Regions from separate parts of the Streptomyces sp. NBC_01264 genome, predicted to be linked through region 1. Evidence: riboswitches for the same ligand, from Rfam matches in the RefSeq annotation. Region 1 holds a riboswitch; each other region holds the start of a gene.
What was found. Region 1 has a riboswitch for cobalamin ahead of OG435_RS30070 (ribonucleoside-diphosphate reductase subunit alpha). Riboswitches for the same ligand answer to the same signal wherever they lie in the genome.

Region 2: linked by a shared signal. The riboswitch ahead of OG435_RS31160 (energy-coupling factor ABC transporter permease) and the one ahead of OG435_RS30070 (ribonucleoside-diphosphate reductase subunit alpha) in region 1 are both predicted to bind cobalamin.
Region 3: linked by a shared signal. The riboswitch ahead of nrdD (anaerobic ribonucleoside-triphosphate reductase) and the one ahead of OG435_RS30070 (ribonucleoside-diphosphate reductase subunit alpha) in region 1 are both predicted to bind cobalamin.

The regions. Positions count from the first base shown of each region.
Region 1 covers NZ_JAPEOX010000001.1:6,397,260-6,401,855, reverse strand. The annotation lists gene OG435_RS30085 (carbon starvation CstA family protein) at 1-1,434, shown strand, start outside; gene OG435_RS30080 (YbdD/YjiX family protein) at 1,431-1,628, shown strand; gene OG435_RS30075 (GNAT family N-acetyltransferase) at 1,717-2,214, shown strand; cobalamin riboswitch at 2,281-2,409, shown strand; gene OG435_RS30070 (ribonucleoside-diphosphate reductase subunit alpha) at 2,569-4,596, shown strand, end outside.
Region 2 covers NZ_JAPEOX010000001.1:6,635,604-6,640,199, forward strand. The annotation lists gene OG435_RS31140 (WD40 repeat domain-containing protein) at 1-193, opposite strand, end outside; gene OG435_RS31145 (energy-coupling factor ABC transporter ATP-binding protein) at 209-1,042, opposite strand; gene cbiQ (cobalt ECF transporter T component CbiQ) at 1,039-1,788, opposite strand; gene OG435_RS31155 (energy-coupling factor ABC transporter substrate-binding protein) at 1,792-2,121, opposite strand; gene OG435_RS31160 (energy-coupling factor ABC transporter permease) at 2,130-2,825, opposite strand; cobalamin riboswitch at 2,855-3,048, opposite strand; gene OG435_RS31165 (flavodoxin family protein) at 3,300-4,031, shown strand; gene OG435_RS31170 (AMIN-like domain-containing (lipo)protein) at 4,064-4,588, opposite strand.
Region 3 covers NZ_JAPEOX010000002.1:1,355,876-1,360,471, forward strand. The annotation lists gene OG435_RS39105 (ribonucleoside triphosphate reductase) at 1-717, opposite strand, end outside; gene OG435_RS39110 (IS110 family transposase) at 899-2,125, shown strand; gene nrdD (anaerobic ribonucleoside-triphosphate reductase) at 2,058-2,600, opposite strand; cobalamin riboswitch at 2,643-2,783, opposite strand; gene OG435_RS39120 (glycoside hydrolase family 71 protein) at 2,886-4,478, opposite strand.

The DNA of each region.
Region 1 (4,596 bases):
GCGGACACCTTCACCCTGGAGAAGGAGACGCTGGTCATCTGGATGATCGCCTACGGCTTCGTGGCGTCCGTCCTGCCGGTGTGGATGCTGCTCGCCCCGCGCGACTACCTCTCCACCTTCATGAAGGTGGGCACCATCGGGCTGCTGGCCGTGGGCGTGGTCATCGCCATGCCGACGCTGAAGATGCCGACGGTCACCGAGTTCGCCTCGCGCGGCGACGGCCCTGTCTTCGCCGGCTCGATGTTCCCCTTCGTCTTCATCACCATCGCCTGCGGCGCCCTGTCGGGCTTCCACTCCCTGGTCTCCTCGGGCACCACCCCGAAGATGATCCAGAAGGAGACCCAGGTCCGGGTCATCGGGTACGGCGCGATGCTGACCGAGTCCTTCGTCGCCATCATGGCGATCATCGCGGCCTGCATCATCGATCCCGGCCTGTACTTCGCCATCAACTCCCCCGGCGGAGTCGTCGGCGCCACCGTCGAGACGGCCTCGCAGGCGGTCACGAACTTCGGCTTCGCCATCTCCCCCGAGGCCCTCACCCAGGCCGCGAAGGACGTGGAGGAGACCAGCCTGCTGTCCCGTACGGGCGGCGCGCCGACCTTCGCACTCGGAATGTCGGAGATCTTCTCGGCCGTGATCGGCGGCGGATCGATGAAGGCATTCTGGTACCACTTCGCGATCATGTTCGAGGCCCTGTTCATCCTGACGACCGTGGACGCCGGCACCCGCGTGGGCCGCTTCATGCTCCAGGACTCCCTCGGCAACGTGCACAAGTCCTTCAAGGACATCAGCTGGAAGCCGGGCGTCTGGTTCGCCAGCGCGGTCGTCGTCGGCGGCTGGGGCTACTTCCTCTGGGTCGGCGTCAAGGACCCGCTGGGCGGCATCAACCAGCTCTTCCCGCTGTTCGGCATCGCGAACCAGCTGCTCGCGGCGGTCGCCCTGGCCGTCTGCACCACCCTGCTGATCAAGTCCGGCCGGCTCAAGTGGGCCTGGGTGACGGGCGTTCCGCTGGCCTGGGACCTGGCCGTCACGCTCACCGCCAGCTACCAGAAGATCTTCTCCGACAACCCGAAGATCGGCTTCTTCGCGCAGCGGGACGTCTACCAGGACGGGATCGACGCGGGCACGGTCCTCAAGCCCGCCAAGAACATGGACGAGATGCACACCGTGGTCACCAACGCCACGGTGGACGGCGTGCTGTCGGTGTTCTTCGCCCTGCTGATCATCATCGTGCTCGTCGACGCGGCCCGGACCTGCCTCAAGGCCATCCGCACGCCGGAGTCGGTCACCATGGCCGAGGTCCCGTGGACCGAGTCCAAGCTGATCGCCCCGGCCGGGCTGATCCCCACCGCCGAGGAGCGCGCGGAACTCGCCGCCGCCGGCCTCGACTCGGGCGGGGGGCGCGTGCAGGACTCCGTACGGGAACCCGCGTGACGCGCCTGCGCCACGTGCTGGGCCGCGCCCGGTTCTTCGTACGGGAGTTCTCGGGCGAGGCGGCCTACGACCGCTACGTCGCCCACGCCCGTACGCACGATCCGGACGCGCCGGTCCAGTCGCGCCGGGCCTTCGAACGGGCCCGTACGGACGCCCGCGAGGGCGATCCGCGCGAAGGGTTCCGCTGCTGCTGAACCCGTGGGTCCCCGAGGCCGCCGCGTACGCCGTCCACCCGACGGAACGCGGCGGCCTCTTTTCGCGCCCTGACGCACACTCGGTGCCATGGACATCATCATCAGGACGGCGGCGCCCGCCGAATACGAAGAGCTCGGCGAGATCACCGCACGGGCCTACCTCGACGACGGACTGCTGGACTTCGCCGAGGACGACCCCTACCTGAGCCGGCTGCGCGATGTCGCCGGCCGGGCCCCCGACGGCGAGGTGCTCGTCGCGGAGTACGAGGGCACGCTGCTCGGCGGTGTGACCTTCGCCCCTCCCGGCAGCCCGCTGTGCGATATCGCGGGCCCCGGCGAGGCGGAGTTCCGGATGCTGGCCGTCTCCCCCGCCGCCCGCGGCCGCGGCGCGGGCGAAGCCCTCGTACGGGCCTGCGTGAGCCGCGCCCGGGAGCTGCAGGGCGTGGGCCATCTGGTGCTGTCGACCACGGAGAAGATGCTCGGGGCGCACCGGATCTACGACCGGCTGGGCTTCGTGCGGACACCGGAGCGGGACTGGTACCCGGTTCCGGGCCTGCCCCTGCTCACGTACCGCCTGGAGCTGTAAGTCACGGACCGCCTCGGGGAGCGACACAACATGTGGGGGCTCACGCAAGGACCGGCCCCCACATGTATGCTCATGCTCGCTGTCGTCGCAGGGGAATCCGGTGAGAATCCGGAACTGTCCCGCAACGGTATGAAATGCACCGACTCGCTCGGTGCATCCGCAAGTCCGAGGACCTGTCGACAGTGCGCCCGGCTCGACCGAACCGGGTGCAGACACGTCCGGGCCTCGCGGTTGGGCCGGTGGACGCCACGTGGCGCATGCGCACAGCCCTGCCAGGCACGCGCTCCCCACGTGCGCCCCCTCGCGCCCCGCACCAAAGGTGTTCCCGGAGCCGAGCGAGGGAGAGCTCCCCCCGTGACCATCGCGCCTTCCGCACCGCGCGCCGAGTCCGACCCGTCCGCCTATGAGGGTCCGGGGGCCGCGCTCCTGCGCACGCTCACCGAGCTGACCGCCGACCTGCCCGACACCGACCCCGGCCGGGTCGCCGCCGCAGCGCTGCGCGGCCGCAGCGCCGCCGCCGACGAGGCGGAGCTCCGTACGCTCGCCACCGAGGCGGCCGCCGGGCTGATCTCCGAGGACCCGGCCTACTCCCGCCTCGCCGCGCGCCTGCTGACGCTGGCCGTCCGCGACGAGGCCGCCGGCCAGGGCTCCGCCTCCTTCTCCGAGTCGGTCGAGGTCGGCCACCGTGAGGGCCTGATCGCCGACCGCACCGCCGACTTCGTACGCCTGCACGCGAGCCGGCTCGACGCGCTGGTCGCGCACGCGCTCGCCGAGGGCGCCGACGACCGCTTCGGCTTCTTCGGCCTGCGCACCCTGCACAGCCGCTACCTGCTGCGCCACCCGATCACCCGCCAGGTCATCGAGACCCCGCAGTACTTCATGCTGCGCGTGGCCTGCGGCCTCGCCGAGAACGAGAGCGTGCAGGCCGTCGAGGAAGTGGCCTCGCTCTACCGGCTGATGAGCCGCCTCGACTACCTCCCCTCCTCCCCCACCCTCTTCAACTCCGGCACCCGGCACCCGCAGATGTCCTCCTGCTACCTGCTGGACTCCCCGCTGGACGAGCTGGACTCGATCTACGACCGCTACCACCAGGTCGCGCGCCTGTCGAAGCACGCCGGCGGCATCGGCCTCTCGTACTCCCGCATCCGCGCCCGCGGTTCGCTGATCCGCGGCACGAACGGCCACTCCAACGGCATCGTGCCGTTCCTGAAGACGCTGGACGCCTCCGTCGCCGCCGTGAACCAGGGCGGCCGCCGCAAGGGCGCCGCCGCGGTCTACCTGGAGACCTGGCACGCGGACATCGAGGAGTTCCTGGAGCTCCGCGACAACACCGGCGAGGACCAGCGCCGCACGCACAACCTGAACCTGGCCCACTGGGTGCCGGACGAGTTCATGCGCCGCGTGAACGCCGACGCCGACTGGTCGCTGTTCTCCCCGGCCGACGTCCCCGAGCTGGTCGACCTGTGGGGCGACGCGTTCGACGCCGCGTACCGCAAGGCCGAGGAGTCGGGCCTGGCCCGCAAGACCATGCCCGCCCGCGACCTGTACGGCCGGATGATGCGCACCCTCGCGCAGACCGGCCAGGGCTGGATGACCTTCAAGGACGCCTCCAACCGCACGGCGAACCAGACCGCCGAGCCGGGCACCGTCGTCCACTCCTCGAACCTCTGCACCGAGATCATCGAGGTCACCAACGACGGCGAGACGGCCGTCTGCAACCTCGGCTCGGTCAACCTCGGCGCCTTCGTCCTGGCCGAATCCAGCGAGATCGACTGGGAGCGGCTGGACGAGACCGTCCGCACCGCGGTCACCTTCCTGGACCGCGTCGTGGACATCAACTTCTACCCGACCGAGCAGGCCGGCCGCTCCAACGCCCGCTGGCGTCCGGTGGGCCTGGGCGCGATGGGCCTGCAGGACGTCTTCTTCCAGCTGAAGCTGCCCTTCGACTCCCCCGAGGCGAAGGCCCTGTCCACCAAGCTCTCCGAGCGCATCATGCTCGCGGCGTACGAGGCCTCGTGCGACCTGGCCGAGCGCAGCGGCCCGCTCCCCGCGTGGGAGCAGACCCGCACCGCTCGCGGCGTCCTGCACCCCGACCACTACGACGTGGAGCTGAACTGGCCGGAGCGCTGGGACGCGCTGCGCGCCCGCGTCGCGAAGTCCGGGATGCGCAACTCGCTCCTCCTCGCCATCGCCCCGACGGCGACCATCGCCTCCATCGCGGGCGTGTACGAGTGCATCGAGCCGCAGGTCTCCAACCTCTTCAAGCGCGAGACCCTGAGCGGGGAGTTCCTCCAGGTCAACGGCTACCTGGTGCAGGAGCTCAAGCGGCTCGGCGTCTGGGACGCCCAGACCCGCGAGGCGCTGCGCGAATCCTCCGGCTCG
Region 2 (4,596 bases), 240 kb from region 1:
GCTCCTCGTAGATCACCGTCCAGCGCCCCGAGGGCGAGCGCACCGCGTGGTCGAACCGGTAGGAGAGCACGGGGCGGAAGTCGTGTTCGCGTCCGTCCGGCGCCCAGCGGCGGAAGCCGCCGAGCGGGTCGACCAGGTCCTCGCCCTCCCAGAAGAGGGACTTCGGCTCCGAGGTTGCCTTCAGCGTCTTCATGGACGCGCAACCTACCTACCGCCAGGCGGCCAGCGCCTCCGGGTTTCGGGGGCCGGGGGCGTCCGCCGCCAGCAGTCCGTGGGCCCGCAATAGCGCGGCCACCGCCGGGGACCAGGCCGGGCGCAGCCCCGCCGAGGTGAGCAGGTCCGGGTCGGACAGGAGCGCCTCGGCCGGGCCGAAGCGGATGCCGGACGGGGTCAGGACCGCCGCGTCGTCGGCCCAGCGGACCGCCAGGTCCACGTCGTGGGTGGCCATCACCACCGTCGTGCCGGCGGCGCGCAGGCCCGCGAGGACGTCGAGGAGCCGCTCCTGGCCGTCCGGGTCCAGTCCGGCCGTCGGCTCGTCCAGGATCAGCACCCGCGGGGCCATCGCCACCGCCCCCGCGATCGCCGAGCGCTTGCGCTGGCCGTAGGAGAGCAGGTGGGTGGGGCGGTCGCGGAGCGCGGTGATGTCCAGGGCGGCCAGCGCCGCGTCCACGCGGGCGCGGACCTCCTCCGTGCGCAGGCCCAGGTTCATCGGGCCGAAGGACACGTCCTGTTCGACCGAGGCCGCGAACAGCTGGTCGTCGGGGTCCTGCACCACGAGCTGGACGGACGTGCGCAGCCGGGTCAGGCCGGCCCGGTCGTACGGGACCTGCGTGCCGTCGAGCCGCAGCGAGCCCGAGCCGGGCCGCAGGCCGCCGCTCAGCAGCCGCATCAGCGTGGTCTTGCCGCTGCCGTTGCGGCCCAGCAGGGCCAGCGCCCGGCCCGCCGCGATGGCGAAGTCGACGCCGGTCAGCACCTCGGGGCCGTCCTCGTAGGCGTAGCCCGCGCCGGACAGTTCCACCACCGGCTTCGGCGACGGGTTCACAGGAACATCTCCTTCAGGGTGAGGGTCAGGGTGATCAGGGCCGCCAGCAGCGCGGCGGTGGCCGTCAGGAAGCGCCACGACAGGGTCGCCTCCGGTACGAGGACCCGCAGCGCGCCGTCGTAGCCGCGTCCGGCCAGTCCCGCCTGGAGCTTGGCCGCGCGGTCGAAGGCCCGTACGAAGGAGGTGGCGGCGAGCCCGGCCAGGGAACGCCAGACCGCCGCCCGGCCGGTGTGCCCGAGCCGGGCCGCCTGGGCCCGGCGCACCTGGGCCATGGAGTCGAGCAGCAGGAAGCCGATCCGGTACATGACCAGGGCCACGTCCACCACCGGGGCCGGCACCCCGGCCCGGACCAGCCGGGGCAGTACGTCGGAGACCGGGGTGGTGAACGCGAACAGCAGCAGTCCGAGCGAGGCGGCCGAGGTGCGAAGCAGCAGTTCGGCAGCGAGCCGGGGGCCGTCGGGGGCCAGGGAGACCGGCCCCGCCGGGCCGCCGACCGCGAACAGCAGCGGCAGCGCCCCGGTGAAGCAGAAGCCGAGCGGGATCCGGAAGGCCCGCCAGAGCTGCCGGCCGGCCACCCCGGCCGGGCCGAGCAGCACGGCGAGGGTGGCGGCGGCCACCAGCGGCCCGCCCGGCCAGGGCGGCAGGCACACGGCGGTGACCGTCAGCCCGATCCCGAGCAGGGCCTTCTCCAGCGGGTGCCGGCCGCGCCAGCGACTGCTGTGCGCGGCCACGTCGATCGGCAGCACCGCCTAGGCCTCCGGGGCGGTGGCGGCAGTGGCGGCGGCCGCTCCCTGGCGGCGGCCCTTGCGGACGCCGAAGTAGTACGCGAGCACGCCCGCGCCCAGTGCCGCCTGCAGGGCGAACAGTGCGGACTCGATCTCGCCCGACGGGGGCTCGTACAGCGGGGAGAACCAGGGCTCGTAGTCCGGCTTCAGCTCGGTGATCGCCGTCTCGGCCTGCGCGTCGGCGCCGGCGAAGGGCTCCTCCTTGTGGTCGCCCATCCCCAGCGCGACCGGCAGCACGGCCAGCGCCGCCACCAGGAGCAGCAGCAGGCCGTTGATCTTCGTGTTCCGGGACATTCCGCTCATCAGGCCGCCGCCTTCTCTCCGGTACGGGTGGCGGTCAGCTTCGCGACGCCGAGGCGGACCAGGTCCGACTTGCTCGACGCCATCAGCAGCCGCATCACCAGGACGGTCAGCAGCCCCTCGCTCACGGCCAGCGGGATCTGCGTGACCGCGAAGATCCCCCCGAACTTCGCGAGGGAGCCGACGAACCCGGAGGCAGGGTCCGGGAAGGCCAGGGCGAGCTGCACGCTGGTGACGCAGTAGGTGACCAGGTCGGCGAAGAAGGCGCCGAAGAACACGGTGACCATCAGCGGGAGGTCGAACTTCCGCAGCAGCCGGTAGACGGCGTAGCCCGCCCAGGGGCCGGCGATGGCCATCGAGAAGACGTTGGCGCCGAGGGTGGTGAGCCCGCCGTGCGCCAGCAGCAGGGCCTGGAACAGCAGGGTGATCGTGCCCAGCACCGCCATGATCGGCGGCCGGAACAGGATCGCCCCGAGCCCGGTGCCCGTGGGGTGTGAGCAACTGCCCGTCACCGAAGGGATCTTCAGTGCGGACAGGACGAAGGTGAAGGCGCCGGACGCTCCGAGCAGCAGGGTGCTCTCCGGGTTGGACTTCACCTCGCGGGTGAGCGCGCGGACGCCGTGGACGACGAAGGGGGCGGACGCGGCGCCCCAGGCGACCGCGTGCAAAGGGGGCAGGAACCCCTCGGCTATATGCATGAGTAGGGAGACCTCTCCAGCACCTCGTGGATGGACAACGCGCCCCGGCCGGTCTCCTGGCTCACGGGTTGACGTCCATGCTCCGCCTTCCCGGGCAGCGCGGAACCTCCCGCGCAGCCCAGTGGCTTTCCCGCAGGAGTGGAGCCGGACTTCCCGATCACAGTGGCGAGGGCCGCACCGGTTTCCCACCGGTTTCCCGAACACCAAGGCCCGCTGACCCTAGTCGGACGCACGGACCGGTAACAACCCGCCCCAATCGCGCCGACCTCCGTCCGGATTCCGCTTCGTGGTGACGCTCCGTGACCGAGCTCGCGGTGTCGTCGCCAAGGGTGGTGACCGGAGGGGGAGTTCCGCATTTCGGAGACCGCCGGTGACCGGGCGATCCGCCGCACCCGGCCGTTCCGTACGGTCGCTGGGTGCCCGGACGGGTGCGGTCCGCTGGCGGGCCCGTCCCGGGGCGCCGAGGCTGGTGGGGTGACCGCCGAATCCGATGCCGCGCCCGCCTTCGACTACTCCGACCTCACCGCCGTCTACGTCAACTGCACGCTCAAGCGATCGCCCGAGCCCAGCAACACCGAGGGCCTGATCGGCAGGAGCCGCGCGGTGATGGAGGCGGCCGGGGTCCGGACCTCGCTCATCCGGGCCGTCGACCACGACATCGCCACCGGAGTCTGGCCCGACATGACCGACCACGGCTGGGAGAACGATCAGTGGCCGGTGCTCTACAGCCAGATCATGGACGCGGACATCCTCGTGCTGTGCGGCCCGATCTGGCTCGGGGACAACAGCTCGGTGATGAAGCAGGTCATCGAGCGGCTCTACGCCTGCTCGTCGATCCTGAACGACCAGGGCCAGTACGCCTATTACGGGCGCGTGGGCGGGGCGCTGATCACGGGCAACGAGGACGGCGTCAAACACTGCGCCATGAACATCCTCTACAGCCTCCAGCACCTCGGCTATGCGATCCCGCCGCAGGCCGACGCCGGATGGATCGGCGAGGCCGGACCCGGGCCCTCGTACCTGGACCCCGGATCCGGCGGCCCCGAGAACGATTTCACCAACCGGAACACGGCCTTCATGAGCTGGAACCTCATGCACCTGGCCGCCCTGCTCAAGCGGGCCGGCGGGATGCCGGCGCACGGAAACCAGCGCTCCCTGTGGGACGCGGGCTGCCGCTTCGACTTCCCGAACCCCGAGCACCGGTAGCCGCGCCCCGTCTCCCGCCGGCGCGTGCCTGCTCAGCAGACGTTCGGGTGCGCCACGTCCAGGACGAAGCGCTCCGGGGAGTGCAGCGTGGACGAGGTGTAGGCGGGCTTGGTGTCGAAGGCGGCGCCGAAGGTGACGTACCCCTCGTAGTCGCCGGTCAGGGCGAGGCCCTTCAGCTTGGGCAGGTAGATCTTGATGAGCTTGGGCCCGAGGTAGACGTTGCGGCCCGCCTCGTCGTGTCCGGCTGCGGGATGCAGGCGGATCTCCAGGAAGTACCGCCCGGCCAGCGGGACGGGCTTGCCGGACCCGTCGTAGACCAGCTCCGGGACGGGGGTGACGGTGACCTCGGGTACGTATCCCTGCAGGTCGATGACCACCCGGTCGTACGTGCAGTGCCCGCCCCAGCGGGCATTGACGACGAGCGGAGTGGCGGTGGCGGTGGTGGTGGGCGTTGCGGTCGTGGCTGCGGCGGAGGCCGGTGCGGCGAAGGCGAGCATGGCGGCGAGCAGTGCGCCCAACCCCAGTGCGGTGGCCTGCCGGCGGCGTGGACGGTTCATTGCGTCCC
Region 3 (4,596 bases), on a different contig from region 1:
CAAGTACCGCTTGGTGTAGGGGAAGAGACCGCCGTCGATCAGGTCCTGAACGGTGATCCGCTTGAGTTCGAGGCTGTCCTTGGCGAGCTCGCACAGCCGGTCCACCTCGGCCAGCAGCCCTTCCTCGTCACCCGCGTGAACATGGCCGAGGCGGGCGCAGTTGAGGGTGACGACGCCCAGCGAGCCGGTCTGCTCGGCGCTGCCGAAGAGGCCGTTGCCGCGCTTGAGCAGCTCGGTCAGGTCGAGCTGGAGCCGGCAGCACATGGAGCGGATCATGTTCGGTTCGAGCTCGGAGTTGATGAAGTTCTGGAAGTACGGGAGCCCGTACTTGGCGGTCATCGCGAAGAGCCGCTCGGCGTTCTCGCTCTCCCAGGCGAAGTCCTTGGTGATGTTGTAGGTCGGGATGGGGAAGGTGAACACCCGGCCGGTGGCGTCCCCCTCCGTCATCACCTCGATGTACGCCCGGTTGATCATGTCCATCTCGGCCTGGAGCTCGCCGTAGGTGAAACCGGTCTCCTCCCCCGCGACCACCGGGACCTGCTCGCGCAGGTCCTCGGGGCAGATCCAGTCGAAGGTGAGGTTGGTGAAGGGGGTCTGGGTGCCCCAGCGCGAGGGCACGTTGAGGTTGTGCACGAGTTCCTGGACGCACTGCCTAATGGGACGTATCGGGTCGTAGAGACTTGATGTTGTAGCCGCCAGCAGGTGAGCACTTCCGATGCCGGAGCCGTTCGAGTTCTGTGGTCAGACCGTGCCCCTGCTGGTCGGCCGGGAGGCCATGACCGCTGATGGGATGGCGTGCCCGCCCACGGGCGTGAGCACTGGATCCATTAGGCCGCGTGCCGTGCCTTCCGCAGGCTGCTGTGCAACTGAACGAACGGATACGAGCGGGAGAGAACTGTTGCTGCTGATCGGTGACGACTGGGCCGAAGACCATCACGATGTCGAGGTCCAGGACGGGACGGGCCGCAAGCTGGCCGTCGCGACCCTGCCCGAGGGGGTGGAGGGCATCGCGAAACTGCACGCGCTCATCGCGAAGTACGGTGGCGCGGATGTGGACTCCGCCGAGGTGGTGGTGGGGATCGAGACCGATCGCGGCCCGTGGGTGCAGGCCCTGATCGCCTCCGGCTACCAGGTGTTCGCGATCAACCCGAGGCAGGTCAACCGGTTCAAGGAACGCTACGGAACCTCCGGCGCCAAGAGCGATAAAGGCGATGCGCACGCGCTGGCAGACATGGTCCGTATCGACCGTGACCAGTTGCGGCCCGTCGCTGGAGACAGCGAGCAGGCCCAGGCCGTGAAGGTCGTCGCCCGTGCCCACCAGACACTGATCTGGGAACGCACCCGCACCTTCCAGCGGCTGCGCAATACGCTGCGCGAGTACTTCCCCGCGGCCCTGGACGCCTACGCCGACTTGGCGCTGACCAGCACGGACGCACTGGAGCTGCTGATCAAGGCGCCCACGCCCGCCACCGCGGCGAAGCTGACGCGCCCCCAGATCACCGCGGTCCTGACCCGCCACCGCCGGCACAACCGGCCCCAGAAAGCCGCCACGATCCAGACCGCGCTGCGAGAAGAACACCTCGGTCTGCCCGAACCGGTGACCGCCGCCTACGCGGCCGCCGCGACAGCCCACGCGCGCCTGCTGATCAGTCTGAACGAGCAGATAGCCGAGCTCGAAAGGCAGGTGAAGGCACATTTTCTTGAGCACCCGGACGCTGAGATCTACCTCTCGATGCCCGGCATCGCGGAGATCACCGGCGCCCGGGTGCTCGCCGAGTTCGGGGACGACCCCACCCGCTACGACAACGCGAAGGCCCGCAAGAACTACGCCGGGACCAGCCCTATCACCCGGGCCTCCGGCAAGAGCCACACCGTCCAGGCCCGCTACGTCCGCAACAACCGCCTCGCCTCGGCCCTGCAACTCCAGGCGTTCTCCGCGCTGAACACCTCACCCGGCGCCCGCCGCTACTACGACAAGCAGCGCGCCCGCGACGCCGGCTACAACCCTGCCCTCCGCCAGGTCGGAAACCGCCTCGTCGGCATCCTCCACGGATGCCTCAAAACCCGCACCCACTACGACGAAGCAACCGCCTGGTCACACCACGCCCAGCTCTATCCCTCTTGACATGAAACGGCATGGGATGTCTGACCTGGTCGTACGTCAGCGCGTCGAGGCGGACGTAGGGGGCGAGGCAGGTGTCGAACGAGGAGAAGGCCTGGGCGCCCGCCCATTCGTTCTGCAGGGTGCCGAGGAAATTCACGATCTGCCCGACGGCCGAGGACAGGTGCCGGGGAGGTACGGAGTCGATCTGTCCGGGGACTCCGTTGAAGCCCTCGGTCAGCAGGGTGCGCAGGGACCAGCCGGCGCAGTAGCCGGAGAGCATGTCCAGGTCGTGGATGTGGAAGTCGCCCTCGCGGTGGGCGCGGGCCACGGCGTCGGGGTAGACCTGTTCCAGCCAGTAGTTGGCGGTGATCTTGCCGGCGGCGTTGAGGATGAGGCCGCCGAGCGAATAGCCCTGGTTGGCGTTGGCGTTCACCCGCCAGTCCCGGCGGTCCAGGTATTCGGTCACGGTCTCTACGGCGTCGACGACAGCAGTCACGGCGGCCCTCCCACGAGGCTCGGCACGGAAGATTGGCGGGCCGTCCGAAGGCCCGTGCCGGCAGGTGTCGGACTCGTCCGCCTGGGCGGATTCACCGTTGCGGGGCAGTCCCGGATTCCCACCGGGTTCCCTGTTGCCTCGGTCGGGGAGAGGCCCCGCCGAACCGGCAGAGTCAACACTACATATAGATGTGAGCCCGGGTAGCCACCACTACATATGGGGTGACGAAGGTCCCAGAGCAAGGGACTTCGGGCCCTGCCAGCTCACGCCGGAGCCTCCGCGGGCTCAGCTCCGGCCGCTGGTGGCGGCGTAGTACTGGAGGTCCTGGACCTCCACCGTGCGGTCCACCCGGTAGGGCAGCTCCACCCGGGCCCCGGTCCTGCCGTCCCGCACCACGGCCGCCGAGCCGGTGCCCGGAGCCAGGGGCAGCAGCCGGGAGTGCACCCCGGCCGGGGCCTCGTGCGCGTCCCCGGCCGCTCCCACGGACGTACGGATGCGCGCGGGCGCGGTCAGGAAGCTCAGCACCTCCACCGTGTCCCGGGCCGCGGCGCTGCCGCCCCGCAGCGACATCACGAGGGACTGGCCGCCGCTCGGGTCGGCGGCGGCGAACTGGGTGCGCGAGCTCAGGTACAGCGTGTCGCGGACGACCCTCGGCCAGCCGCCCGTCTTGAACCGCGTGAGGTAGTAGGAGGAAAGGTCCAGGTAGGCATGGCCGTTGTGCAGGGAGGGCGCGAACTGGCTGCCCTCGCTGTAGTCGTTCCAGGTGGTGAGCTGGACCCAGTCCGCCCCGTCCTCGATGGCCCGGTTCCATGTGGCGCGCAGGGTGGCGGTGTTGCCGGCCTCGTCGTAGATGCCCTGATTGGGCCGGGCGTCCTGGACCGATACGGGCTGCATCCAGATCTTGCCCGCGGCGTGGGCGCGCCGGACGTCGCGCGTGGAGCCCTCCTGGCCGACGTAACTGCGGCTGCCCCACTCGGAGAATCCGTAGCTGATGGGCTCGAACGCGCCGCTGTGCGCACCGAAGTCGAGGAGGAGCGGGACGAAGGCGGTACGGATGCCGTGCCGGGACTTCAGCACCTCCATCATCCGGGTCCACCAGGCGGCGCTCTTCTCCTCCGCCTTGAACGGCGAGACGACCAGCCGGCCGTCGGGCAGCCGGTGGGCGGCCGGGGCCTTGCCGAGGTCCGCGAGGAGGTCGGCGAGCACCGCCGGGTCGTCGGTGCCCAGGGAGGTCATGTCCGGCATCAGCATGACCTTGAAGGCCGGATCCACCGAACGGGCGGCTTCCATCAGGAGCTTGCAGCGCTCCAGGTTCTTCCCGGTCAGGGAGAGCAGGTCGAGGGTGAACCCGTCGAGGCCGGCGGCGCGGGCCGTGCGGACCTCCTGCTGGAGGTTGGCGAGCTCCCAGTTCCCCGCCTTGGGCGGGACGGGCAGCGGCCGGTCGCGCAGCAGGCCGCCGTAGCGCTCGTGCTTGCCGTTCTCGCCGTCCGGCTTCAGATAGTTGCGGGTGTAGTAGTCGGCGTCGGCGCTCGCGTTGTCCAGGGAGAGCGGGTACGGGGTGAAGTAGTGGGCGAAGACCAGCTTCTTGCCGGCGGCGCCGGAGCGCAGGGCGGCCGGCTGAGGCATGTCGAAGGGCAGCGGGCCGGAGGGGCGGACTCCGTCGCCCGTACCGGGCCCCGGGTCCTCGGGGTCCGGGGACGGACCGGCCGGGCTCTGCGGGGCGGTGGCGCCCGGGCCGCCGGCGGTGGGGCCGGTCACGGGCGGCGCGGAGCCGTCGCCGGGGGTCACGGGCAGGGTGGCGACCGGGCCGGGCAGCGGGCGGACCTGCGCGCCGGCGACGGTACGGGTGTCCCAGGCGATCCCCGCCGCGGCGCTCACGCCCACGAGGAGGAAGGCCGACAGGAAGAAACCCAGAAGGGGTCTTCGGCTCCGGAGACCCGCACGGCGCCGGTGCGCCGCCCGCCTCGCGCCCCGCCCTGTCCGACGCCGATCCGCA